2 linked regions of the Arachidicoccus terrestris genome follow. The protein of the gene in region 1 interacts with the protein of each later gene in a pairwise test. Links are inferred from orthologs where the notes say so. Each region holds a gene or a part of one and is shown in the gene's direction. Other genes may lie near its edges.

Region 1 (9,182 bases):
AGAACTGGGTATGGTCATTACTGAAAGCGGCAGCAGTTATACATGGTGCGGCAATGCGCATGAATACCGACTCACACCCTGGAAAAACGATCCGATTCAAGACAATTGCGGAGAAGCTATTTATATAAGGGATGATGAGACTGGCGCCTTCTGGTCGCCTACACCATTACCCACAATAACCAAGGGGGATTTTATTACCCGGCACGGGTTTGGATACAGCGTCTTTGAGCATACCGAAAATGGTATTCACAGTGAATTATGGATATTTGTAGATGTGACGCTGCCTGTTCGTTATCAATGGTTGAAACTCCATAATATCAGCGGCAGAGGAAGAAAGATCTCCATAACGGGATATGTACAATGGATATTAGGGGACCAGTCTGGCAAAACGACACCATATATTGTCACGGAAAAGGTGCCAGATGAGGCCGCAATCCTTGCATACAACCGTTATAGCGGAAGCTACCCGGGCAACGTCTGCTTTTACGCAGTATCAGGAATTGACTACAGCCTTACAGCAGACAGAGAGGCATTCATCGGCCGGTCTGGTTCAATGCGTACACCAGCGGGTATGAAACGTACCCGACTATCTGGCAAGACCGGCGCCGCGCTCGATCCATGTGCTGCAATCCAGATACAACTACAATTATATACAGATCAGCAAACCGAAGTGAATTTCAGGTTGGGTTGCGGACAGGATAAAGCCAATGCAATTGAGCTGATCGGAAAGTCCAATGAGGTCGAATTCCCATCCCGGGCACTCAGTCAGGTGCATGAACAGTGGAATCAGATCCTGGGGCAGACCAGCATAAAAACGCCTGACTCTGCGCTTAATTTTCTGGCTGGGGGCTGGCTGATCTACCAGACATTAAGCTGCAGAATATGGGGCAGAAGTGGTTATTATCAATCAGGAGGAGCATTTGGCTTCAGAGACCAATTACAAGATGTCATGGCCCTAATGGCAACCAGACCCGATATTGCCAGAAATCAGCTCCTGTTATCCGCCTCCAGACAATTTAGACAGGGAGATGTTCAACACTGGTGGCATCCGCCTACTGGCAGGGGCGTCAGGACACATTGTTCGGATGATTATTTATGGCTGCCATTTGTGCTGGCCCAATATATATTTACAACAGGTGACGAAGCAGTTTTGGATGTACAGGCCAGCTACTTAGACGGTAGACCTCTTAATGAGAACGAGGACTCCTACTATGATCTACCTATTGTGACAGAAGAAACAGAAAGCCTGTATCAGCACGCTTTAAAAGCCATCGACCATGGACTTAGAATGGGAGAGCACGGATTACCGCTGATGGGTACCGGTGACTGGAATGATGGCATGGATAAAGTAGGAGAGAAAGGCAAAGGCGAAAGCATATGGCTGGGCTTTTTCCTATATAGCGTACTCATGCAATTTAAGGAAATCGCATCAAGAGTAATGGATCATGAAACAGCAGTCAGATATCTGGAGCAAGCAGAAAGATTAAAAGACAACCTCAATAAATACGGTTGGGACGGAGATTGGTATCGTCGGGCTTATTTTGACGATGGCACACCACTCGGCTCTAGACAAAATACAGAATGCCGGATCGATTCCATCGCACAAAGCTGGTCTATACTGTCTGGAGCGGGGGACGACGACAAAAAACAAAGGGCGCTGACATCTTTAAATGAGCACCTTGTCCGGCCCAAAGAAGGCATCATTCTGCTACTGGATCCTGCATTTGATAAATCTGATTTAAACCCGGGGTACATCAAAGGATATGCGCCGGGCGTAAGGGAAAATGGTGGCCAATACACCCATGCAGCAGTCTGGGCGATGATGGCCTTTGCAGAAATGGGACAAAGAAATAAAGTCTGGGAGCTGTTTTCCATGATCAACCCGGTTTCTCATACGCTCACCAGGCAAGCTCTTGAAACATATAAAGTAGAGCCCTATGTAATGGCTGCAGATGTATACAATTCTCCGCAGCATAAGGGGAGAGGTGGGTGGACTTGGTACACCGGCTCTGCCGGCTGGATGCAACAATTTATGTTCCGTTTCATTCTGGGCATACGACGCAGTGGCAACAAGCTTTCCTTTAAACCCTGTACACCGGAAAATTGGAAACGTTATACAGTAGATTATAGATTTGGAGAGGCAACCCTCTACCATATAGAAATATTCCCCGGCAGCGATATACCAAGCACCTATATTGTCGATGGTGTTCAACAAGAGGAACCCTATATCTCAATGGTAGACGACGGTCAGTCACATCAGGTTCAAGTGAAATAGTCATCAGGACTTAATTTTTAGTACTATCGGTTGCTGGTTGCCAATAAGTTCAATAGATACCGTTTTTTGGGCATTTAGCCAGGGTTGCATCAACTTGATAAACTGATCTGCAGTTTTGACGGCTATGTCAGCACATTTTAGAATTACGTCATTAACTTTGTTTTGGAAATCGCATCTTTGGATGTGCCCTTCAGAATTCTTGAAGATGCATCATAATTGAGATATCTGGCCAGAATCTGTTTAGCGCCATTTACAAAAAGTTGTTCAGAATGGATGCATTATATTGATTGTATATGCAATACACATAAATTATATAATAATATAAATCGTCAATTAGTTTTCCCCAATCGGACATTTGGCTTTTTTGTTCCTTAATTTTTGGCGAAATTTGTGCCTGGAAAAATATTATAATAATCAACCGTTAGATATCATCCCATTATGCCTCAATTTTCGCACTTACATGTTCATTCTCAATATTCTCTATTAGATGGAGCCGCCTCAATCGGACATCTCTATAAAAAAGCGGAGTCTGACGGCATGAAAGCATTGGCGCTCACCGATCATGGGAACATGTTCGGTGCTTTTGAGTTCGTCGCCCAGGCCTGGAACAATACAAAAGTCATTGGAAAGGATGCCAACGGGAAAGACATTGTAACCCCAAAAATCAAACCGATTGTAGGTTGTGAACTCTATGTTGTGGAAGACCGGTTCCAGAAGACTTTTACGAAAGAAAAGAAGGACCGCCGTTATCACCAGATTCTACTGGCCAAAAATGATCTGGGTTATCGCAACCTGATCAAAATCACTTCTATGGGCTTTATTGAGGGGTTGTACGGCAAGTATCCCAGGGTCGATAAAAGTCTGATCGCGAAACATCATGAGGGATTAATTGCCACTACTTGCTGCCTGGGCGCTTCCGTGCCTCAGGCTATTTTGACCGGTGGAGAAGAAGAAGGCGAGAAGGAGTTTAAATGGTGGCTGGACCTATTTGGTGATGATTACTATGTAGAGCTGCAACGTCACAACATACCTGAACAGGATAAAGTAAACCTGGTATTGCTGAAACTGGCTAAAAAATACAACGTACCGGTCATCTGTACTAATGACAGCCACTATACCAATCAGGAAGACGCCAATGCCCACGATATTCTGCTTTGTATTAATACAGGAGAAAAGCAAACCACGCCGGGGTTCGATGACTTTGTCAATGATGACGCTATCATTAAAAACAGAAGATTTAAATTTCCCAATGACCAGTTTTATTTTAAGACAACTGCAGAAATGGAGCAGGTCTTTAAGGACATCCCTCAGTCACTGGAGAATACCCAGGGCATTGTGGATAAAATTGAAGTGCTAAATCTTAAAAAAGATATTCTGCTTCCGGCGTTCCCCATTCCGGAAGAGTTTAAAACAACACAGGACAGTAATATTAATCAGTGGAACTATCTGCATTATCTTACCTATGAAGGAGCCAGACAACGTTACAGCGAGATTACCGAGGAAATCCGTGAGCGGCTCGATTTTGAATTATTTACGATTAAAACAATGGGATTTGCGGGTTACTTCTTAATCGTAAGTGATTTTATCAAAGCAGGCAGAGACCTGGGCGTATTTATCGGCCCCGGCCGTGGCTCTGCTGCTGGCAGTGTGGTCGCGTTTTGTATTGGCATTACCAATATAGATCCGATCAAATATAATCTTCTTTTTGAGCGTTTTTTAAATCCGGATCGTAAATCCATGCCGGATATCGATACTGATTTTGATGATGAGGGCAGACAGAAAGTAATCAACTATGTCGTAGAGAAATACTCTAAACAACAGGTAGCTCAGATTATTACTTATGGTACAATGGCAGCCAAAATGTCTATCAAGGACGTCGCCAGAGTGTTGGATCTCCCGCTTGCTGAATCCAATACGCTGGCAAAGTTGGTGCCTGATAAACCCGGCACCAAGCTCAGTCGTGTTCTAAAGGCGCCGATCACTGCAGCAGAAGCAAAGGATGGACAAAAATCACTCGCAGAAAAAGAAGGATATGCACCGGAAGATATCGAGAATATCAAAAAGATCCGGGAGATATATAACGGTGATGATTTAAGGGCACAAGTATTACATGAAGCTGAAAGGTTGGAAGGAAGTGTACGTAATACAGGCATCCATGCGGCAGGTATCATTATTGCACCAAAAGATCTGACAGAGTTGATTCCTGTATCCGTAGCCAAAGATTCCGACCTATGGGTAACACAGATCGAAGGAAGTAGTATTGAATCCGCCGGGGTTATTAAGATGGACTTCCTGGGCCTTAAAAACCTGTCCATCATTAAGACTGCTTTAAACCTGATCAAGCAGAATTATGATAGAGATATTGAAATTGATTATATTCCGCTGGATGACGAGAAGACATTTGAGATTTTCCAGAAAGGGGAGACCAATGCTATCTTCCAATTTGAAAGTGCCGGCATGCAAAAGAATCTCCGGGAGCTTAAACCGGACGTTTTCGCCGACCTGATCGCGATGAATGCCTTATACCGTCCGGGTCCGATTGCCTATATACCGGATTTCATCAAACGTAAACATGGAGAACAGGAAATCACTTATGATCTCCCTGAGATGGAAGAATATCTGGCCGATACGTATGGCATTACTGTCTATCAGGAACAGGTAATGCTGCTCTCCCAGAAACTGGCCGGCTTCTCTAAAGGGGATGCAGATGTTCTGCGTAAAGCCATGGGTAAAAAGCAGATTTCTGTTCTGGACAAAATGAAAGCGCAGTTTGTTGAAGGGGCTTCCAAAAAAGGACATCCCAAGGACAAATTAGACAAAATCTGGAAAGACTGGGAAGCTTTCGCGCAATATGCCTTCAACAAATCACATTCTACCTGTTACGCTTTCGTGGCTTATCAGACAGCATATTTAAAAGCACACTATCCGAGTGAATATATGGCCGCCGTACTCAACCATGCGGGTGCGATCGACAAGATCACCTTTTTTATGGAGGAATGTAAAAGGATGGGCATTGGTGTTCTGGGATGCGATATTAATGAATCCCAAAAAGGCTTTGCCGTAAATAAAAACGGAGAGATCCGCTTTGGATTTGGCGGCTTGAAAGGTATGGGAGACGCCGCCATTGACGGAGTTATTGAGGAAAGAACACAAAACGGCCCCTATAAAGATATCTTCGATTTTATCCAGCGCATTAATCAAAGAGTTGTCAATAAAAAAGCATTGGAAAGCCTGGTATATGCAGGCGCCTTTGATTGTTTCTCCGACCTGCACAGAGGTCAATATTTTGCGGTGCAGACAGGGGAGGTCGTTAATAACCTGGAAAGGATCATTAAATTTGGCAACGTGGTTCAGACCAGTAAAACAAGCTCCATGGGCAGTTTATTTGGTGAAGCCACCATGCCGGAAATCGCTACGCCGAAAATATTACCTTGTGACAAGTGGTCATTAATTGAAAAATTAGAGCATGAAAAAGATGTAACGGGTATTTATATCAGTGGACATCCATTAGACAATTTCCGGTTCGAAATGAAACATTATGGTATTATGCCACTCAATGATTTTGAAGCCATGCGCATGGATGCCAATCCAAAAACAGGTGTCAATTTCAGAATTGCTGGCATGGTGGTTGGCGCACAACACCGGCAGACAAAAAAGGGGATGGACTTCGGCGTACTGGCTCTTGAGGATTATTCCGGCAAAACAGAGCTTATGCTCTGGCGGGAAGACTATCTCAACTTCAAAAATTTTGTCGAGCCAGGGCTTATGCTCAGTATAACCGGACATTTTAAGCAAAGATTCAACACAGGCCAATATGAATTTAAGATATCTTCTATAAGCCTGATGGAGTCCCTTAAATCAGCGCTCACAAAATCGCTGGATATGGAGATGCCATTAAAAGAAGTCACTCATGACCTGGTCAATTTCCTAGAGGAGAACATTAATAAACACCCCGGAAACGCTACCCTTAAATTCAAGGTGATCGACTTTGAGCAACAGGCATCCGTCAACCTATATACACTGGATAAAGGAATCAGCCTGAATGATGAACTGATTGACTACCTGAATAGCCATCCGGATATACACGTTCAGATAGGCCTTACCGGTTAACAGATGCAAGATTCCATCTCTGATCTCCAATTATTCATATTAAACAGCAAGCCATGAAAATATTTAATGCCGGCCAAATTAAAAAATGGGACGAGGCAACGATGGCTGGTGAAAACATTGTTCAAACAACGCTGATGCAGCGGGCGGGCGACGCCTGTGCTCGCTGGATTAAAAAGAAATTCGATCAGTCAGTCGAATTTTATATTGTCTGCGGCAAAGGGGGCAATGGAGGAGACGGTATCGTAATCGCCAGAAATTTATTACATGCCGGCTATCAGGTAAAAATTATACTTTCCAACCCGCCAGCGGAGTTCCGGAAAGCAACGCTGGATCATTGGAACTATCTGAGCAGGGAGTTCCCTAAAACAGCAGAAAACGCGATCGTTGCTTTTGATAAAACCGATCTATTAATTCCTTTAAAGACGCCGAAACCGCTGGTCATAATCGATGCGCTTTTAGGCACCGGCTATAACCCCGGTAAAAGCAACGAAGTGATTAACAGACTTATCAAATTCCTATCCAATGCAGACAAACCGACTATTGCCATCGATTTACCCAGTGGATTAACACCTGACCACCTTCCGCCCGGAGAGGACGACAACCTAAATATCATCCAGGCAGCCTATACACTCTCTTTTCAGGCATATAAGCGAAGTTTTTTGCATCCTGAATCAGCAAAGTATACCGGGAAGGTTCACCTGTTAGACATTGGCCTAAGTGCGTCTTTTACCCAACAGGAAAGTTCAAATATTTATGCTATTGATATAAAAGCAGCCGCTCAATTCTATCAGCCCAGATCAAAGCATTCATTCGGGCACAAAGGAAATTTTGGCACCGTTGTTTTAGTAGGTGGCAGTTATGGCAAAATAGGAGCCATTTCTCTTTCCGCCAGGGCCGCGCTTCGGGCAGGTGTGGGAAAGGTATTTATACAGGCCCCCAAATGCGGTTACGAGATTCTGCAAATCAACGCCCCTGAAGCCATGTTTGAGCCAGCTGGCGATAGCTATGTATCTGATATTGATCCCATCAGAAAAGCAACTTATGGAATCGGCCCGGGAATGGATACACATCCTGAATCTGTCAGCGCATTAAAGGCTTTCCTGAAAACCAGAAAAGATGCATTAGTATTGGATGCAGATGCATTGAATATTATTGCGACAGATCCAGAAGCTATTTTAGCATTAATTCCGGCAAGTAGTATCTTAACACCGCATCCTGGCGAATTTCAAAGACTATTCGGTAATAGCAAAGACTCTTTAGAGCAAGTCGAACTGGCAAAAAGGAAAGCACAGCAATGGCATCTGGTCATCGTACTTAAAGGGCACCGAACTGCTATCTGCACGCCGGATGGAAATATTCACTATAACTTAAGTGGCAATGCCGGAATGGCCACTGCAGGGAGCGGCGATGTTCTGACAGGTATTATTACTGCACTAATGGCACAAGGGTATCCACCCACGCAAGCGGCTATTCTGGGTGTGCATTTGCATGGTCTGGCAGGAGACTACTACATCAAAAAAGGAGCTGCTGAATCATTGATTGCTCAAGACTTAATTGACTGTTTACCCAAAGCGTTCCTGAAATTGAGAGACAAAAGGCATATTCTTTTTCCGGCTTAAAGCAATCTTTTAATGAAGATATGTACATGAGTTCTCGGATATATAATTACATAAAAGCCTTGTGAATCATCCTCTGTTGTTTAAATTTGGATAATGAAAAATCGCGGGCGGTACGAAAGAAATCCAAGTAAGAGATTAATGTGCATCAACAAACCGGTAAGCCGGTGTATAATTTTGACACTATTGGTCAGCACGGGGCTGTCTATAGCTAATGCAAAAGCGCAGCCTATGCCAGTTAAAAAGGATACGACCTCCAAAAATGTGCCTTCAGTCAGTGTAGACAGTCTTCCCCATAATTTATCAACTGTTACGATCACTGCATTTCAGGGGCGAGGCGACGGCCTGGACGTGGCCGCCTCACTCTTTTCCCTCAATAATGAGGATCTGCAGTTTATTGACAACAGCTCTTTTGTGTCTGCCTTTAATACCACTCCGGGAGTCAGACTGGAGCAGAGATCTCCCGGAAGTTTAAGGCTTTCCATCAGGGGCAGTTTACTGAGGTCTCCGTACGGCGTAAGAGGCATAAAATTCTATCTGGACGGCATTCCGTTGACAGATGCCGGCGGCAATACTTACCTTCAATCCATCGGTCCCGAACAGATTCACGCAGCAGAAATTATTAAAGGACCTGCAGGCAGCTTATATGGAGCGGGAACAGGCGGAGCGGTGTTATTGCATTCGCCGGCAGGATTTAAAGATTCTACACAAAACAACTTGACACTAGGGTATACAATGGGAAGTTTCGGCCGCATTAACCCTACGGGCAGCTGGGAACATTCCGGTAAGAAGAGCCATACCTATATCAGCGCAAGCCATTTTTACTCCAAAGGAGACAGGGCCCAGGACACGGCCGGGCGGTCAATTGTCAATTATTCCTCGCAATTTAAGCTCTCGGGTGCGTTACAGCTTGACTTGATCGGGTTCTACAGTTACCTGCATTATCAGACACCGGGAGGCATAACCAAAAGTCAACTTGGGACAGACACGACCGCCTATCCGCGGTCTATAGAACAACAGGCAGCCATATTCAACCGTACTATTTTTGGTGGCGCCAGCCTTAAATCAAAAATCAATAATTATATAAATAATGAAACAGCTGTCCTCTGGAGCCACACTGATTTCAAAAATCCGTTCACGACCAATTATGAGAAAAGAAAGGAGAGCAATTATGGAGGAAG
Region 2 (5,248 bases), 3.5 Mb from region 1 along the record:
ACCAAATATGTAGGTGTTCCCAACGGCTTAACGACCTCAGACGCCAACAGCCTGGGACTGGCCAACACCTCTAAACCCGGCACATATTTTTCAGCAGATAATGCACCGGCAGTTATCCAGGCATACAGTGAAGTACTCTTCTTAAGAGCAGAAGCCGCAGCAAGGGGCTTCAGTTCCGAAAACCCGGCTACGCTATACAATGAAGCCATCACCGCCTCCCTGAAGCAATACGGCATCACTGACGCAGCAGTGATTGGAGCCTACCTTGCTCAGGCCTCCGTTAAATATGACGCCTCCAATTACAAGAAATCCATTGGAGACCAAAAATGGATCGCACTATTCGGAGAAGGGCTGGAAGCCTTTGCCGAATGGCGCAGACTGGATTATCCAACGCTCCAGGCAGCTGTTGCAGGCAAATACGGAGATAAAATTCCGGTACGCTTTATTTATCCCTCAACAGAGCAGACATTAAATGGCAAGGCCTATAAGGCGGCAGTGGCAGCCCAGGGTACTGATGACTTGTTTACCAAACTCTGGTTTGATAAACATTAGTTTTTAACCTGCTATTCCCTCATGACAAAAAGGTCGCTGTAATTTACCTGTTATGGCGACCTTTTTGTAATTTGCAAAAAGGACAGACAAACAGCTCTGCCCGGGGGCTATCATTCTCATCCATGAAATATTTTTCCTTATCATGATCACTATACATTCAAAATTTCCCCATACGACCACCAGCATTTTTACAGAAATGTCCAAACTGGCCATAGATAATAATGCCATAAACCTGGGACAGGGATTTCCGGATTACCCCATGGACCCGCTCCTGATTAAAGCAGTCACAAAAGCAATGGAAAACGGCTATAATCAGTACGCGCCATCCAGCGGCTACGAAGCCTTCAGAAACCTGTTAGCAGCAAAGGCCCAGGCCGAACTAGGGCAGTCATTTGACCCTGTGACGGAAATCACTATTACGCCCGGGGCCACCAACGCACTTTTTACCGTAATTTCCACCTTTGTCAGACAAAAAGACGAGGTGTTGTACTTTGACCCGGCCTATGACAGCTATCACCCGTCGATACTCGCCGTCGGCGGCATTCCCATTGCGGTGCCCATGCAATACCCCGACTTCCAGCTGGACATTGATCTACTAAAAGGGTATATAACGAAAGCCACCCGGATGATTATACTCAATACACCACATAACCCAACGGGCGCCACGCTTAAGTCAGCGCAATTAAAAGCGCTCCATGAATTATTAAAAGACACGAATATTATCGTACTCTGCGATGAGGTTTATGAGCATGTTATTTTTGACGACCAGCCTCATCATTCTCCATTAGGCTTTCCGTTTTTAAGAGAACGTTCTATATCGGTACACTCTTTTGGAAAGATGTTTAATTGCACCGGCTGGAAGACGGGGTATATTATGGCCGACGCCCCGTTAATGGCAGAAATCAGAAAAGTGCATCAGAACAATGCCTTCAGTACATTTTCTCCGGTCCAGATCGCGCTCACTGAATATATGCATGATCCGGATACCTACCTAAGACTTGCCGGGTCCCTGCAAAAGAAGAGAGATCTTTTAATGAACGCCTTAAAGGGTAGCCCCCTTAAACCCTTTCCGGTGGAAGGCAGCTATTTTCAGTTATACAGTTACGAGGGCTTTAGTGAGATGAAAGAAAAGGACTTCGCTGTCTGGCTGACCAAAGCAGCCGGCATCACAGGGATCCCCCTCTCCTCTTTATGCGAAAAGTTCGGTGATCATAAACTCATACGTTTTTGTTTTGCCAAAAAAGAAGCAACCCTTCAACAGGCGGCTGAGAAACTGAGCCAACTGGGCAAAACCCTGACCCCTCCCCATTAATAATTTAGTGAAAGACGGTATCAAATAAAAACGAGCCGGCAGGAAGCGTCCCTCCAATACCGACTCGTTTTTATTTACTTTATTTACCGGGGCTGGAATTTATCCGGCGATCTTGGTCGCTTTAGGCGCTTCACAGCCAAACTCAGGGTCTTCACCACAACTGCATTCGGTTTGTTTTTTCAGGATTCTTTCCCGGTGCTTGAATCCCCAGCTGCATAATTCATTGATAATATTTTGCAGGGTCTTTCCGTAATCTGTAAGTTCGTACTCAACGGTTACGGGTCTGGTATGCAAAACAGTACGGGTAACCAGTTCATTGATTTCCAGATCTTTTAATTCTTTGGACAGCATTTTGGCACCAATGCCTTCAATATTTCTCTGCAACTGCATAAAACGGCATTTACCCATTGTGTGTAAATAACCAATAATAGCGACTTTCCATTTACCGCTCAGCAGATCCATCGTGTCATGAATGGCCCTTAAGCGGGGTTTGCATAGCGCATGTAATTCTTTCTCTTCGTCTTTATTGTCAGCTGTTCCTTTATTTGCCGTAGGTTCTATCAGCTTTTTTCTATGATGATCTGTTGGCGTCAGTGTTGCATTTTCTATCATGATTGTCAATACTTGATTTTAAAGTGGAATAAAATAGTTTCACTCGAGCAATTACTATCGTTTTAACTGCCAGTTTCAAAAGTAAACTATTAATACTGGCTGGCCCACCCTTTTAACGATTCCATGTGGAAAACTTGACCGTTTTCTGACAATCCAAACGGATTGCCGTTGCAAATGCCTAACTTTAACCTTTGACAACCAACAGCTTGTTTTTTATACCCTTTAAAACACACGTAGCTAACGCTTGCCGAGCTCAATAACCTGACATCCCGCGATATCCGTACCATTGATATGGAACTTAATCAGTGTTTGCACCTGATGCCAGCCTTGCTTGCCACAGGCACCCGGATTCATGTGCAGGCAATGAAGCTTCTCATCATACATGATCTTCAGAATATGTGAATGACCACTGATAAACAACCCTGGCTTTTCCTTCTTAATGATCTCTCTTACACCAGGCGCATATCTGCCCGGATACCCCCCAATATGGCGCATCAATACTTTTACGTCTTCAAGATAAAATAGATTATCCAGGGGAAAACGGCTGCGAATGGCAGTACCGTCGATATTCCCATACACTCCCCTTAAGGGTTTAAACGCCTCCAGCCTATCGATCACGGACGAGTCCCCCACATCACCTCCATGCCAGATCTCATCTACATCGGCAAAATGTTCGAATACGGCTTCGGGCAGATAGCTATGCGTATCAGATAATAAACCAATTTTTGTCATGCGTACTAAAGGCTACTAGGGTTCGATGCGTCTTTTAAGATAAGCCGTATAGTCGGTCTGCTTACATTCATAAGTGCTGTCCATGTAAGCAGAAGATATCAGAAAATCGGCTGTTGCCGGACAACAGGCCATGGGAATATTCCAGACAACGCCCAGGCGCAACAGCGCTTTTACATCACTGTCATGCGGCTGCGCCTCCATAGGGTCCCAGAAAAAAATCACGATATCTATTTGGCCATTGGCGATCATGGAGCCGATCTGCTGATCACCGCCTAAAGGGCCGCTCAGCACTTTATGTACCGGCACGCCTAGATGCTGTTCAATCAACTTACCTGTGGTGCCGGTAGCGACCATCTGATGCGGGATCAGCTTTTCTTTGTTTTCACCGATCCAGGCAATCAGATCATCTTTCTTGTGATCATGGGCAACTAAAGCAATGGTCTTCTTTTTTTGTAAAATCCTTGGAGCAGGCATATTAATGTATTGTTATAATGATGATAATTGGATGACATCAAGCTTTATTGCCCTCATCCTGAGCCGAATAATCAATGATAGGATGCCTTTCAAAAGGGTGTTTCTCATCAAAAATATACCGGTAGGTGACCAGCTGTCTGCTGAGTTTTCCGCCAAGCGCCTTGTAGATATTCAGCATCCTGGGATTCCAGTCACCGGTCCAGCCCATTTCGTATTTCTCATAAGAACGTTTCTTCTGAATGCTGATCGAGCCTTCTGTGATCATAAAAGCGTCCACCCCCAGCGCCTGGTACTTTGGTACCACACCAAAGGCAATACCCGTAAAGCGTTCACAGATACCTTTTTTTTTCATCCATAGGAACCGCAGTTTCTGCAGCAGGCCAAACTTCCCATTAAAATGTTTAAAATATTCATTGAGATCCGGTATGTTGATCCACATAGCAATAGGTTCATCCCTATAATAGGCAAACCAGATAATCTCTTCGTCTATGATCGGTTTCATTTCATTGAAATTACGGATCATATCTTCTTTGGTGATCGTCTTGCCTTCATGATGCTGCGACCAGGCCGCGTTGTATACCGTTGCAAACTCCTCCGCATGCTTTTCAATATTCTTTAAATCGATATGACGTGCACTGTAATCCTTTTTATTTTTAAACCTGGCATGCCGCTCAATATATTTTTCAGGCAGTTCATCGGTTATGAGCATGGCAAAATAATACTGATTGTAGAAATTGCGAAACCCGTAATTTTCAAACAGCTGTTGATAATAAGGAGGATTAAAGGCCATACCATAAATGGGTTCCGCATCAAAGCCCTCAATCATCAATCCCCACCAGCGTTCGCGGTCTCCAAAATTAATGGGGCCATCCATCGCCTCCATTCCTCTTGTTCTTAACCAGCCGGCCGCCTGGTCAAATAACATATCTGCCGCTTTCTGCGAATCTATACATTCAAAAAAGCCAATACCACCTGTCGGATAATCTGTTCCAAAATTTTGGTACTGGTCATTGATAAAGGCAGCGATCCTGCCGATCACCTTACCGTTATCTTTAAGGATCCACCTGGTGGCTTTCCCGAACCCATAACATTTATTCTTAGCAGGATTAAAGACGTCATCAATATCTTTATCCAAAGGTTGCACGTAATGAGCAAAAGCACGGCCTATCTTGGGTGATATCTCCAAAAAATCCCTTTTATCCGCCTTCGTATGCACTTCAAAAATCTCCATTCTTCGCCCGTATTTGCTCAAAAATAAATAATGCCTAAAAATAAAAAAAGTATTCCACTGATTAATGTAGAGTGTCCTTACTTGATTGTATCTACATTGCGGTTATAGGCTGCAATCAAGCCTCTTACAGCATGCGTCGTAAAAGGTATACTATCCAGTGCTCCTGCCAGATCCGGCTGGTCTAATAACAATTTATGCAGATTATCCTTGGCCTGCACTTCACTGGCCATCACCCCGTTTACATTGAGCAAAGGGCCGTCATTTTTCCTGGCCAGCCAGACCACGTAGCTAGCGGGTAAATTTCTGGGGGAGACCCGGGTGGCGGCGCCATATGT

Evidence for each region. The genes of interacting proteins can lie anywhere in the genome.
Region 2: the proteins of dnaE (region 1) and K9M52_RS01760 interact in binary tests that used the Escherichia coli proteins (3 or more experiments, as listed by UniProt). The link is inferred for Arachidicoccus terrestris from one-to-one orthologs.

What each region holds. Positions count from the first base shown.
Region 1 is NZ_CP083387.1:3,990,584-3,999,765, reverse strand. What follows is about bases 2,342-6,585. They hold dnaE (DNA polymerase III subunit alpha), read left to right. Parts: upstream 2,342-2,713; coding sequence 2,714-6,385; downstream 6,386-6,585. Other genes in these bases: K9M52_RS15640 (NAD(P)H-hydrate dehydratase), read left to right, coding at 6,439-6,585. In the rest of the region: K9M52_RS15650 (glycoside hydrolase family 94 protein), read left to right, coding at 1-2,275; more of K9M52_RS15640, read left to right, coding at 6,586-8,004; K9M52_RS15635 (TonB-dependent receptor), read left to right, coding at 8,233-9,182. UniProt on the Escherichia coli protein: DNA polymerase III is a complex, multichain enzyme responsible for most of the replicative synthesis in bacteria. This DNA polymerase also exhibits 3' to 5' exonuclease activity. The alpha chain is the DNA polymerase catalytic subunit.
Region 2 is NZ_CP083387.1:456,761-462,008, forward strand. Bases 1-2,779 are described here. They hold K9M52_RS01760 (methionine aminotransferase), read left to right. Parts: upstream 1-694; coding sequence 695-1,864; downstream 1,865-2,779. Other genes in these bases: K9M52_RS01755 (SusD/RagB family nutrient-binding outer membrane lipoprotein), read left to right, coding at 1-552; K9M52_RS01765 (winged helix-turn-helix transcriptional regulator), read right to left, coding at 1,964-2,476; K9M52_RS01770 (metallophosphoesterase family protein), read right to left, coding at 2,714-2,779. In the rest of the region: more of K9M52_RS01770, read right to left, coding at 2,780-3,208; K9M52_RS01775 (methylglyoxal synthase), read right to left, coding at 3,224-3,682; K9M52_RS01780 (hypothetical protein), read right to left, coding at 3,720-4,913; K9M52_RS01785 (hypothetical protein), read right to left, coding at 4,991-5,248. UniProt on the Escherichia coli protein: Shows aminotransferase activity with methionine and histidine as substrates, and to a lesser extent also with phenylalanine.